Regions from separate parts of the Streptomyces sp. NPDC016640 genome, predicted to be linked through region 2. Evidence: riboswitches for the same ligand, from Rfam matches in the RefSeq annotation. Region 2 holds a riboswitch; each other region holds the start of a gene.
What was found. Region 2 has a riboswitch for cobalamin ahead of ACF07S_RS29680 (cobalamin biosynthesis protein). Riboswitches for the same ligand answer to the same signal wherever they lie in the genome.

Region 1 (4,191 bases), on a different contig from region 2:
CGCATGGGTTCCTCCGGTCTGGAAGAGGCCGTGATGCCGATCATGCAGGGAGCTCGGTCGGGTTGGCGGCTACTCTAGCGACAACGATTTTCATCACGCTAGCCCCCCGGGGGGTGACGCGGTGGCGGGCTCGGACACTCCGCCGTGTGCCGGCAGCCGCCAACGGCCCCGAGCGCGCCTGTGGTCGGCGGGACCACGGGTCGCCCCCGAAGCCGGTCCGGCCGCGGCCGCGCACCATCCGACCAGGTCCACGAACGACAGGAGCGTCACGACGTGCCGACCCCACTCATACCGACCACGGCGTCGGAGGACACCCCCGGAAAGCAGCGGCCCCTCCTGCTCGACGCCGCCTTCCTACGGCTCTGGACGGGCGCCACAGCCTCGGGTCTGGCGACCTGGGCCCTGCCGTTCGTGCTGGGGTTCGCGGTGCTCGACCGCACGCTCGACGTCACCGATCTCGGCCTGCTGCTCGCGGCACGCACCGCGGGATTCCTCGCCGCGGTGCCCGTCGCCGGAGTACTGGCCGACCGGCACTCCCGCCGGGGCGTCGTGCTGTGGGCGGGACTGGCGGCGGGAGTCGCGGCACCGCTGATCGCCGCCGGACTCGGCCGCTCGGTCCTGCTGATGGCGTCGGCCGCCGCCCTGGCCGGCGCGGGTCAGGGCGCCTGCCGGCCCGCCTTCCAGGCCCTGACCGCCGAGGTCGTCGATGCCGGCCGCAGGCAGCAGGCCAACGCCGCCATGACGCTCGCGGTCAGGGTCACCACCCTGACGGGGCCTTCACTGACCGCCCTGCTCGCCGTGTTCCTCGGCACCCGCGCCCTGCTGCTCGGCATCGGCCTGCTGTGGCTCGTCGCCGCCCTCCTGCCCGGACCGGGCGCACATGCCGGCACCGGGACCGAGGGCGCTCCCTGCGCCGAACGTCCCCAACGGGTGTCGTTCCTGGCCGAGTTCGCCGACGGCGTCCGTGAAGCCCGCAGGCACCCGTGGTTCGTCGCCGGACTGGCGGCCCTGACGGCCGTCATAGCCACCGGCTACTCCGCGACCGGCGTCGCCCTGCCCCTGGTCAGCCGCGACGAGTACGGCACCGAGGTCGTGCTCGCGGGTGCGATGACCGCCTACACCGCCGGTGCGCTGGCCGCGGCCCTGCTCGTCGCCCGCTGGCGCCCGCGATCGGCGGGCTGGACCGCTCTGGCGGGCCTCGCCGCCTACGGCTTCGCCCCGCTGAGCCTGATGGTCCCCGTGCACCCCGTGGTGGTGATGACCGCCTACGCCGTCGCCGGCATCGGCATCGAGCTGTTCAACGTGCCGTGGTTCACCGCGACCCAGCGCGAGGTCGCACCGGACAAGCTCGCCCGGGTTTCCTCGTTGGACTTCCTGCTCTCCTACGGCCTCGCCCCGGTCGGGCTCGTCCTCATCGCGCCGGCCATCGACGCCTTCGGCACCCGCGCCGTCCTCGCGGTCTGCGCACTGACCTGCTTCGCCGCCCCGGCCGTCGCCGCCCTGGTGCCCAGCGCCCGCCACTTCTCCCGCAGGCCCGAGGCGCCGTCCGGAGCCGAGGGGAAAGCCGGGAGCGCCGCCTGATGCGGCAGTCTCGGGTCATGCACTCACTCAGCCACAGCACCCAGCCGTCTGCTCCCCCCACGCCTTCGGGCCTCGTCCCCGGCCGGGTGGCCGGCGAACGGGAGCAGGAGGCCCGCACCCTCCTGTCACGGGACGGAGCCGTCGTCCTCACCGGTTACGAGAACACAGCCGACGCCCTCGCCGTCGCCGCGGCCCGCACCCTGGGCAGCCGTCTGCGGGAGCTGTATCCGCACCGCGTGCGCACCTCCCGTGACGCCGGCCCCGTCCACCTGCACGCCGACAGCTTCGACCTCGTCGTCGACGTCGGCGGCGTACCCGGCAGGCGGCGGCACCCCGACGAGGACCACGTCCTGATCCAGTGCGTCCGGCCCGCTCCCCGCGGAGGCGACTCCTTCGCGCTCGACGCGTACGGCCTCGTCGACGGCCTGGCGTCGACCGACCCCGCCCTCCTGGACTTCCTCACCGGTACCGACGTCGACCTGTACGGCGAGTGGGCGGGGACGCGCGGACTTCCCGCCACCCCACGCGTCGCCCGGCACGTCGAGTACACCCGCACCGGCCGTCGCGTCGTCCGCCGCACCGACGGGGCCGTGCCCCTGCACCGCGACCCGGACACCGACCGGGTACGCGCCATGCTGGCCCGCTTCGACGAGACGGTGCACGCCCTCGAACCGGCCCTACCGCGCTTCCGGCTCGCCGAGGGCGACATCCTCGTCCTCGACAACTACCGCTGCTGGCACGGCCGCGACGCGCACACCGGTGAGCGCACCGTCCGCATCCTCACCCTGCGCACGGCCGACGCCCGCTGAACGTGTCCCCACCGCGGTGGCGCAAACCTGCGCCCCCCAGGGGGAGAAGGCGTGGGAACACACGCTAGGCTGCAAGCGCCTCGTGGGGGAAGTCCGGTCGAAGTCCGGCGCTGACCCGCAACGGTAGGCGGAATCCCGTACGGGATTCCGTGAGCCCGATCACCCGCGGTGGTGAAGCCCCTGTCAATCGCCGTGGACTGCGAGAGGTGCTGCGCACGGGGTCCAGCGCCCGGGCCCGCTCCTTCGATCACGCAGGTGCACGGCCCGAGGCGAAAGCGATCCGCCTGTGGCCACGCTCCGCGACCCCATACCCGCCGTACCGCACCGCACCACGAGCGGCGGGCCCCCACCGCCCCGGCGCGTCCCGTTGCCCCTGCTCGTGACCGGTCTGTGTGTCGCGCTCCCCGTCTCCCTGGTCTGTGGGGCGAGTACCGGGGCGTCGGGGCTCTCCTGGAGCGAGGCGCTGCACTACCTCTGGGCGGGGCTGACCGGTGGGCTCATAGCTCCGGACGAGGTCTCCTCCTACACCATCGTGTGGGAACTGCGCTTCCCGCGCGCCGTGCTGGCCGCGGTGGTCGGCGCCGGTCTGGCGGCCGTGGGCGTCGCCGTCCAGGCCATGGTCCGCAACGCGCTCGCGGACCCGTTCGTCCTCGGCATCTCCTCCGGCGCGGGCGTCGGCGCCAACGCCGTGCTCATCTTCGGCGCCTTCGGCGCGCTCGGTGTCTGGGCGCTGTCCACGGCGGCGTTCCTCTCCGCGCTCGCGGCCATGACGCTGGTGTACGCGATCGCCCGGACCCCGCGGGGGCTGACACCGCTCCGGCTCGTGCTGACCGGTACCGCCATGTACTACGGCTTCTCGGCCGTGACCACGTTCATGGTGTTCGCCGCCGAGCACGGTGAGGCGGCCCGGTCCGCGATGATGTGGCTGCTCGGCAGTCTGGGCGGTGCGAGCTGGTCCTCCGTGCCGGTCGCCGCGGGCGCGGTGCTCGGCGGCCTCGCCCACCTCGGCTTCTCGGCCCGGCGCCTGAACGCCCTGGCGATGGGTGACGAGACCGCTGCCGCGCTGGGGGTGGACCCCGGCCGGCTGCGCAAGGAACTCTTCCTGACGACCGCCGCCGTCACCGGGGCGGTGGTCGCGGTCAGCGGGGCGATCGGCTTCGTGGGCCTGATGGTGCCGCACGCCGCCCGGATGCTGGTCGGGGCGGACCACCGCCGGCTGCTGGCCGTCGCGCCCCCGGCCGGTGCCGTGCTGCTGATCTGGGTCGACGTCCTGTCGCGCGTGGTGCTCGCCCCGGCCGAACTGCCGCTGGGCGTCCTGACGGCGGCGATCGGTGTGCCGTGCTTCGTCCTGCTCATGCGCCGCCGCACCTACACCTTCGGGGGCGTGTGATGCAGGTCGACATCGACACGGTGACCGTGGAGATCTCCGGCACGCGGCTGGTGGAGGACGTATCGCTGCGGGCGGGCAGCGGCCAGTTCGTGGGGCTCGTCGGGCCCAACGGCAGCGGCAAGTCGACCCTGTTGCGATGCGTCTACCGGGCCCTGCGCCCCACGGTTGGTGCGATACGCCTCGACGGCGACGACCTGCTGGCCTTGAACACGCGAGAAAGCGCCCGCCGGCTCGCGGCCCTTCCACAGGAAGCGGTCGCGGAGTTCGACTTCACCGTGGCCGAGGTCGTGGCCATGGGCAGGTTGCCGCACCAGGGTTCGGTGACCCGGGAGACCGGCGAGGACCGGCGCGCGTGTGCCGCCGCGCTGGAGGGAGTCGGCGCCGGCCATCTGGCCGACCGGGGCTTCCTCA
Region 2 (4,191 bases):
GGCCGACCCGGCAGCCGTCCAGGAAGGGCTCTCCCCCGAGGACCTCGGCGAGGCCGTGATGGATCTCGTACCCCTCGACCCGTTCCCCGAGGGCTTCGCCCTCCGGCCGGGTGAGGGTCTTCTCGCGGGCGAACCGCACCCGCACGGGCAGCAGTCCGAGCCCGTCGACCCGTCCCCGCCGGCTCTCCACGTCGTCCTCGATCCGCTCGCCGAGGATCTGGAAGCCGCCGCAGATCCCGAGCACGGGCCGGCCCTCGGCCGCCCGCCGCAGCAGCGCGTCCGCGAGTCCGCGCTCCCGCAGCCACTCCAGGGCGCGCACGGTCCCGCGGGTCCCCGGCACGACCACCAGGTCGGCGTCGGACAGTTCCTCGGGCCGGTCCACGAACCGCACCACGACACCCGGTTCGGCGGCGAGCGCGTCCACATCCGTGAAGTTGGACATCAGCGGCACCGCGCACACGGCGACCCGCAGCACGTCCTCGCCGACCGGCGCGGCCACCACGGACTCCCGTACGGCACCGCGCAGCGACACGCGGAGTCCGTCCTCCTCGTCGATGCCGAGGCCGTGCCGGAAGGGCAGCACGCCGTACGTCCGCCGTCCGGTCAGGCCGTGCAGCATCTCCAGGCCCGGCTCCAGCAGCGACACGTCACCCCGGAACTTGTTCACCAGGAACCCGGCGACCAGTTCCTGGTCCTGCCGGGACAGCAGGGCGACGGTACCGAAGAACGACGCGAAGACGCCGCCCCGGTCGATGTCACCGACGACGAGCACGGGGAGCCCGGCGTTCCTGGCGATGCCCATGTTCACGATGTCCGTCCGCCGCAGGTTGATCTCGGCCGGGCTGCCGGCCCCCTCACAGATCACCGCGTCATACGTGCCCCGCAATTGCTCCAGGCACTCCAACACCGTTGCCAGCAAATGCTGTTGGCGTCCTCCGTGGTAGCCGCGCGCGCTCATCTCGCCGACCGGTCTGCCCATCAGGACGACCTGGCTGGACTGCTCGCCGCCCGGTTTGAGCAGCACCGGGTTCATCAGCGCGGCCGGCTCCACCCGGCAGGCCTGGGCCTGCATGGCCTGGGCCCGCCCGATCTCGGCGCCCTCCCGGGTCACGAAGGAGTTCAGCGACATGTTCTGCGCCTTGAACGGCGCGACCCTGACCCCCTGCCGCACCAGCCACCGGCAGATCCCGGCGGTCACCACGCTCTTGCCGGCGTCCGAGGTGGTCCCGGCGACGAGCAGACCTCCACCGCTCATGAGGTACGTCCCTTCACGACGAGCCGCGCGACGGCCCCGGCCCCGAGCGCGAGCCAGCCGACCCGCCGCGAGAGCCGTACCGCCCGGTCGATGTCGGCCACGGCCACGGCACGGCCGCCGCCGTTGAGCACGGGCCGGTGCTCGACCCGCCCGCCGTAGGAGAGCGTGCCGCCGAGCCGCACGCCGAGGGCGCCCGCGAAGGACGCCTCCACGGGCCCGGCGTTGGGGCTCGGGTGCTTCGCCGCGTCCGCGCGCCACGCCCGTACGGCGCCCCGCGGGTCGGGCCCGCAGAGCGCGGCGAGTACGGCGGTCAGCCGTGCCCCGGGCCAGCCGGCGACGTCGTCGAGGCGGGCGGAGGCCCAGCCGTAGCGGCGGTAGCGGGGGGACTTGTGGCCGACCATCGCGTCCAGCGTGTTGACGGCGCGGAACCCGAGCAGCCCCGGCACCCCGGTGACGGCGCCCCACACCAGGGCACCCACCACGGCGTCGGAGGTGTTCTCGGCGACGGACTCGACCACCGCGCGGGCGATCCCGTCGGCGTCCAGGGCCTGCGGATCCCGGCCGCACAGGTGCGGCAGCCGCGCCCGGGCGGCCTCGACGTCCCCGGCCTCCAGGGCCCGCCCGACGGCCCGCGCCTCACGGGCCAGCGAGGTGCCGCCGACGACGGCCCAGGTGGCGGCACCGGTCAGGGCGACGGAGGCGGCGGGGGAGGAGCGTACGCAGCGGGCGGCGAGGCCCCCCAGCGCGACGGCCCCGCCGACGCACACGGCGGTGTGCACGGCGCCCCGGCCCCGGTCGTCCCGCCACAGCACCCGCTCCACGGCGGCCGCGGCCCGCCCGAACGCGGCGACCGGATGCCCGCGGCGGGGATCGCCGAGGAGCAGGTCGCCGAGGAGGCCGGCGGCGGCGCCGTACGCGAAGACGCGATCGGCACCCATGGGTTCAGCCGGCCGGGCGTCCGCCGGGAACGGCCCCGGGACGGGACGGGGCTCGGCTGGTCGACCTCAACAGGCTGCCGCGCATGGCGATGGGTCCTCACTCAGGGTGTCCGCGCCCTGATTCGACGAGACCGGCGGTGAGAGTTCCTGGCTCCCGGGGTGGTGACCCCGGTGACAGTGGCGGGACCGCGCCGGACTCGCACCGGCTTCCTCTCCTGCCGCCGTAATGGCTGAGGCAGTCCACCACGGCCCCGGAAGAGCCGTCAACCTGGCGTTGACCTGCGAGGCTGAAGTGTGCCGAGGCCCACAGGAGGTTCCGGTGGGTGAACCGCGTGTGCCGGGTTCGTGCGCACGAGCGGGCGGTGCGGGGCCGGGGCTCCCGCACCGCCCGCTCGGACGGTGACGATCCGTGACGAGGATCAGGCCACGATCAGGTAGATGCCGTAGGCCACCGCCGCCGCGCACGCCGCGAAGCAGGCGTAGGCGCCGGTGACCGCCAGGGTGGCGGACCGGCCCTCGGCGGCGGCCCGCTCCTGGCGGGACAGGCCGTTGATGCCCAGGGTGAACAGGGCCACCAGGACCACGGTGGCCACGAGGCTGACGCCGAAGACGGAGCCGAGGGCCGCCCAGTCGATCTTCATGGTGCTCTTCTTCCTTCGTGCCGGGACGCGGTCAGACGGCGGTCCTGGCCGGCGGGGCGGCCGGGTCGGTGGACGAGGGGGCCGGGATGGTGGCGGCGAGCTCCTCCGGCACGGTGCCGACCGGGGGCGGGGTCACCGCGGCGATGGCCTGGGTCACCACGCCGGGCTGCTCCTCGCCGGGGACGCCGTGGTCGTTGACGTTGGTGTGGTCGACGACCTCGCGCCGGGACAGCTTCCAGATCGCCGCGCTGGAGGCGATCAGGAAGACGGCCACGAGGGCGGTGCCCCAGGAGCCGAAGCCGCAGACCCACTCGGCGACCGCCGCGACCAGGGCCGCCGCCGGCAGCGTCAGGCCCCAGGCGACGAACATCCGGGTGGCCGTCGACCAGCGGACCACGCCGCCCTTGCGGCCCAGGCCCGCGCCCATCACGGAGCCGGAGACGGAGTGCGTGGTGGACAGCGAGAAGCCGAGGTGCGAGGAGGCCAGGATGACCGTCGCGGCGCTGGTCTGGGCGGCGAAGCCCTGCTGCGGCCGGAGGTCGGTCAGGCCCTTGCCCATGGTACGGATGATGCGCCAGCCGCCGAGGTAGGTGCCGAGCGCGATGGCGACGCCCGCGGAGAGGATGACCCACAGGGGCGGGTCGGAGTCGGGGGCGAGGGTGCCGCCGGCGACCAGGGCGAGGGTGATGATGCCCATCGTCTTCTGGGCGTCGTTGGTGCCGTGGGCCAGCGAGACCAGGCCGGCGGAGGCGATCTGCCCGGCGCGGTAGCCCTTCTCGGAGGCCTTGCCGTCGGCCTTCCTGCCCAGGCGGTAGGTGAGGCGGGTGGCGATCATCGCGGCGAGGCCGGCCACCAGCGGGGCGGCGATCGCGGGGATCAGGACCTTGGTGACGAGGACGTCGCCGTGCACCGCGCCGAACCCGGCGGAGGCGACGGTGGCGCCGATCAGCCCGCCCATCAGGGCGTGCGAGGAACTGGACGGCAGACCGACCAGCCAGGTCAGGAGATTCCAGAGGATCGCGCCGACCAGTGCGGCGAAGATGACCTCGGGACGGATGCCGGCCTCGTCGACGAGGCCCTTGGAGATCGTGTTGGCGACCTCCACCGAGAGGAAGGCGCCCACGAGGTTCAGCACGGCGGACATGGCCACCGCGACCTTGGGCTTGAGCGCACCGGTCGAAATGGTCGTCGCCATCGCGTTCGCGGTGTCGTGGAAACCGTTCGTGAAATCGAACGCGAGTGCGGTTACCACCACAATCGCGAGGATCAGCGAGAAGCTTTCCATTTACCCAGGCAATCGTTCGAGGTCATTGGCTGGTTGAACGTAGGTAACCAGGATGAACGGAAGATGAACTGG
Region 3 (4,191 bases), on a different contig from region 2:
GCGCCGAGGGACGCCCCGGAGGAGACCCCCAGGAGGTAGGGCTCGGCGAGCGGGTTGCGCACCAGGGCCTGCAGCGCGGTGCCCACGACCGCCAGCCCGGCGCCGGTCACCGCGCCGAGCAGCACGCGCGGCGCCCGCACGTCCAGCACGATCGTCTCGCGCGCCCGCGACCACTCGGGCGCCGTCCGGCCGGCGCCCAGCGCGTGCGTGACGATGTCCCACACCTGGCCGGGCGGCACCTCCACCGAGCCGATCGCCAGGCCCGCCGTGGCGGAGGCCCCGAGCAGCGCGGCCAGGACGACGAGCGTGACGACCAGGGACGTGCGGCCCGTTGTCGCCCGCCCGGCGGACGTCTCGGGCGGCGCGGCCGGCCCGGCGGGCGCCTCGACGGCGGGGCGGGTCACCGGAAGCTCCCGGGGTGCAGTCCGCGGGCCAGGTCCTCGACGGCGTAGGCCGAGCGGATGCCGACCAGGGTGGAGGTCAGCGGCAGGACGACGAACCGCTCGTTGCGCACGGCGGGCACGTCGGCGAGGGCCGGCTGGGAGCGCAGGAACTCCTTCTTCCGCTCGACGCTTCCGGCGCCGGCGTAGTCGTAGACGGCGATGACCTCGGGCCGGCGTTCGACGACCTGCTCCCAGGAGACGTCCCCGAAGACGTCGTCGAGGTCGCCGAACACGTTGCGGCCGCCGGCCAGCCGGATCAGCTCGGTGCCCAGGCTCCTGCCGCCCGCGGTGAAGGCGCTCTTGTCGCCGCTGTCGTACACGAAGACGGGCACCTCGGGCTCGCCCCCGACCGCGGCGGCGGCCTCGCCCACCCGGCTCCGCAGATCGGCGACCAGCCGCTCGGCCCGGCCGGGGACGCCGAAGATCCGGCCGACGGTGCGGATCTCGGCGTAGGTGTCCTCCATCGTCACCCGCTTCTCGCCGCAGTACTCGCGGTTGAGGTGGGTGTCGATGCCGGCGTCGGCGAATGCCGTGCGGGAGCGGCCCTCGTTCTCGGCGAAGGCGCTGCCGTAGCCGCCGTAGACGAGATCGGGTTCGGCGTCCAGCACGGCCTCGAAGGACGGTTCCCTCTCGGCCAGTTGCGGTACCTCCTCGAAGTCCCGCCTCAGCTCGGGCAGGACGGCCGAGTCGGGGAAGGCGGTGCCGACCATGCGGTCCTTCAGGCCCAGGGCGAGCATCAGCTCGGCGGGGTGCTGGTGGATGGTGACCACCCGGGCCGGCGGCCTGTCGTACGTCGTGCGCACACCGCAGTTGTCGATGGTGACGGGAAAACCCTCGGGGGCCGCCGCGGCGGCCCTCCCTTCGTGCGCGCCGTCGCCGGACGGGCCGCAGCCGGCGGTCAGCAGGGTCGCCGGCAGGACGACGGCCGCGACCGCGGCGCGCAGGGACCGGCGTGTGCGGGCAGGGATGAGCAGGGGGGACACGTGAAGCCTCCTGGAGTCCGCGCTCCTCGGAACGGGCCCGCGACAGGCCAGTGTCCTGACTCCCGGATCGACGTTCCCCCGGCCTTCCCGCGCGGCGCGCAGTGGCGTGTCGAGGGGGTGCACTCCCCGGTCACAGTGGCGGGACCGTGCCGGATTCGCACCGGCTTCCTGTCTCCCGTCGCGGCGATGACCTGGTGATAGTACGGTTCCCCGGCCCGGAGGTGAAAGGGCGCGCGGATCACCCCGCGCGCCCGGCAGCCGTCAGCCTCCGCGGACCGCCCGCAGGACGAGCCGGTCCGCGTTCTCGTCGTAGGGACGGCCGTCGAAGCCGCCGAAGACCTCCACGTGCTCGAACCCCGCCTCCTCGGCCATCCGCCGCAACTCCACCGCGCTGTACACGAACCACACCAGTGTGGCGCGCGTCACCCGCTCGCCCCGGACCAGCACCCAGTCGCTGCGCAACCGCGCCCAGTCGTCCAGCACGGTGTCGGTCTGCACCATCAGGTCGTCACCGCGCCGCACCACTTTGGGCGGGGTGACCCTGCGGGCCAGCAGTTCCTTGCCGGCGAGGTCCAGGACGAGGGTGCCGCCGGCCGCCAGGCAGTCGTGCATGACGCGCAGCACGCGCGCGTTGTCGGCGGGGTCCTCGAAGTACCCGAAGGACGTGAACATGTTGAGGACGACGTCGAAGCCGCCCGGCTGCTCGAACCGGCGTGCGTCGGCCCGCACATGGGTGACGCGGGCGCCGGCGTCCGCCGCCCGCTCGCGCGCGCGCTCCAGCATGGCCGGGCTGAGGTCCACCCCGGTCACCCGGTGGCCGCGAAGGGCGAGCGGCACGGTGAACACCCCCGGCCCGCAGCACAGGTCCAGCACCCGGGACCCGGGCGCGAAGGCCAGCAGGGGAGAGGTGTCCAGCAGCTCCTCGGCCTGGGCGTGGCGCTGTTCGGAGAAGAGGAAGTCGTGGAACTCGGTCCAGAAGTCATCGTCCTGGAATCCGCCCGTCCGTGTCATGCGGTGTCAGTGCTCCTTCGTCGTCGCCGTGGGGGAGGGGACGCCGGGCCGCGAAGCGGCGCAGCGTCAGCAGGAGAGGGGGAAGCAGCAGGCACTGCGCGGCGGCGAGCAGCCAGAACGACCCGGTGTGACCGGCGCGTTCGCCCAGGCCGTAGAGCTGACCGCCCAGCACTCCGCTCGCGCAGGCGCCCAGGCCCGCGGCCAGCCGCTGCTGGCCGAAGACCACGGCGTCGGAACGGGGGCTGTGGCGCAGTGCCTCCAGGTCGTTCTTCAGGAACAGCACGATGTCGCCCAGGGTGATCAGCGCCCCGCCCGCCAGGAGCGCCGTCCGGGTACCGGCCGCCAGCACGGCCAGCCCGGCTCCCAGCGCCGTGAAACCGGCGGCCAGGGCGAGGGCGTACGGCATCCGCCGGATCAGGCCGGACGCGAGCGGCTGCACGATGATGACCAGGGAGAAGCAGAGCAGCAGCACCATGCTGTAGAAGGCGCCGGAGGCACGCTCGACGGCGTACACCGCCAGGAAGTGCTGGAAGTGGAAGTAGAGGTAGAACGCCAGTGCGTTGGCGGCGAACGGCAGGACGGCCACGCCGGTCAGCAGGCCCGGCCGGGCGGTGCCCGCGGCGGACGGGCGGCGGTCCTCGCCCACTTCGGGGAGCCGTGCGTGGCCCGCGGCGACCGCGAGGAACAGCCCGGTGACGACCGCGAACAGATGGCCGGGCGAGGACAGCACGAAGGGCCCGGCCACCAACGGGCCCACCGCCATGCCCGCGTTGAGCGCCGCGTTGCCCGCCGACAGGAACGCCGGGCGGCGCTCCTCGTCCACGCCGTGCACCAGGTACGCCTTGTTGGCGGGCAGGTAGAGCGCGGCGCCGCAGCAGGTGAGGACCAGCGCGCCGACGGCCAGCGGCGGCCAGCGCAGCGCCGCCAGGAAGCCGGCGAATCCGGCCGTGCGCACGACCAGCGCCCAGAGCATCGTGCGGCGCAGCCCGATCCGGTCCGCCAGCGCCCCGCCGACGACGCCGCCGGAGAACTGCACGAGGGACGCCACGGCCAGCACGACGCCGACCGCGCCGAGGCCCATCCCCAGCCGTTCGTGCAGGAACACCGACATGAACGGCAGGACCATGAAACTGCCGAGCGGGATCAGGAACGAGCTGAGCAGCAGGAAGCGCAGCGGACCGTCGAGCGGGAACAGCGTCCCCCGCGACGTCCCCTCCCGCCGGGCGCGTTCACCCACCGGAGGTCTCCGGGCGGGCCGGCTCGGGGAACGGCGCGGTGAGGACGCGCAGGGCGCCCGCGGCGGCCACCGCCCGGTGCGTGGCGAGTTCGGCGGTCTCGGCCTCGGCGTAGACGATGCCCGCGTACCCGCGGCTGTCGTCCAGGTGCTCGACGCGGTCACCGACCGACTTGACCGGGTACCAGGCGGGCGAGCCCGGCATGTCCGCCAGCCGGTCGAGCCCGGCGACGCCGGTGAACACGCCGGGCGCGGCCGGGTAGCCCAGGACGAAGGCCACGGCCGGGCCGCCGGGCGGTTCGACGTCCATCAAGGCGGGGCGGCGGCCCAGCGCGGCCTCGATCATCGCCTCGTACACGTTGACGCCGAGCGCCCGGCACAGCCCCTCGCCGACCAGCGCGCCCCCGATCCTGGGATTGATCTCCACCACCTCGGGACCGCCGGCGGTCAGCACGAACTCCACGTGCGCGAAGCGGTCGGTGTACCCGATGGCGGCCAGCACCTCGCCGAGCCACCGCTC

Region 1: linked by a shared signal. The riboswitch ahead of ACF07S_RS22025 (FecCD family ABC transporter permease) and the one ahead of ACF07S_RS29680 (cobalamin biosynthesis protein) in region 2 are both predicted to bind cobalamin.
Region 3: linked by a shared signal. The riboswitch ahead of ACF07S_RS21430 (ABC transporter substrate-binding protein) and the one ahead of ACF07S_RS29680 (cobalamin biosynthesis protein) in region 2 are both predicted to bind cobalamin.

The regions. Positions count from the first base shown of each region.
Region 1 covers NZ_JBIBRG010000010.1:258,382-262,572, reverse strand. The annotation lists gene ACF07S_RS22040 (ABC transporter substrate-binding protein) at 1-5, opposite strand, end outside; gene ACF07S_RS22035 (MFS transporter) at 274-1,581, shown strand; gene ACF07S_RS22030 (TauD/TfdA family dioxygenase) at 1,599-2,390, shown strand; cobalamin riboswitch at 2,435-2,575, shown strand; gene ACF07S_RS22025 (FecCD family ABC transporter permease) at 2,677-3,780, shown strand; gene ACF07S_RS22020 (ABC transporter ATP-binding protein) at 3,780-4,191, shown strand, end outside.
Region 2 covers NZ_JBIBRG010000018.1:58,425-62,615, reverse strand. The annotation lists gene ACF07S_RS29685 (cobyric acid synthase) at 1-1,255, opposite strand, end outside; gene ACF07S_RS29680 (cobalamin biosynthesis protein) at 1,252-2,193, opposite strand; cobalamin riboswitch at 2,312-2,453, opposite strand; gene ACF07S_RS29675 (hypothetical protein) at 2,613-2,834, opposite strand; gene ACF07S_RS29670 (anion permease) at 2,866-4,119, opposite strand.
Region 3 covers NZ_JBIBRG010000010.1:123,848-128,038, reverse strand. The annotation lists gene ACF07S_RS21435 (FecCD family ABC transporter permease) at 1-404, opposite strand, end outside; gene ACF07S_RS21430 (ABC transporter substrate-binding protein) at 401-1,426, opposite strand; cobalamin riboswitch at 1,454-1,636, opposite strand; gene ACF07S_RS21425 (class I SAM-dependent methyltransferase) at 1,688-2,437, opposite strand; gene ACF07S_RS21420 (MFS transporter) at 2,406-3,674, opposite strand; gene ACF07S_RS21415 (ATP-grasp domain-containing protein) at 3,667-4,191, opposite strand, start outside.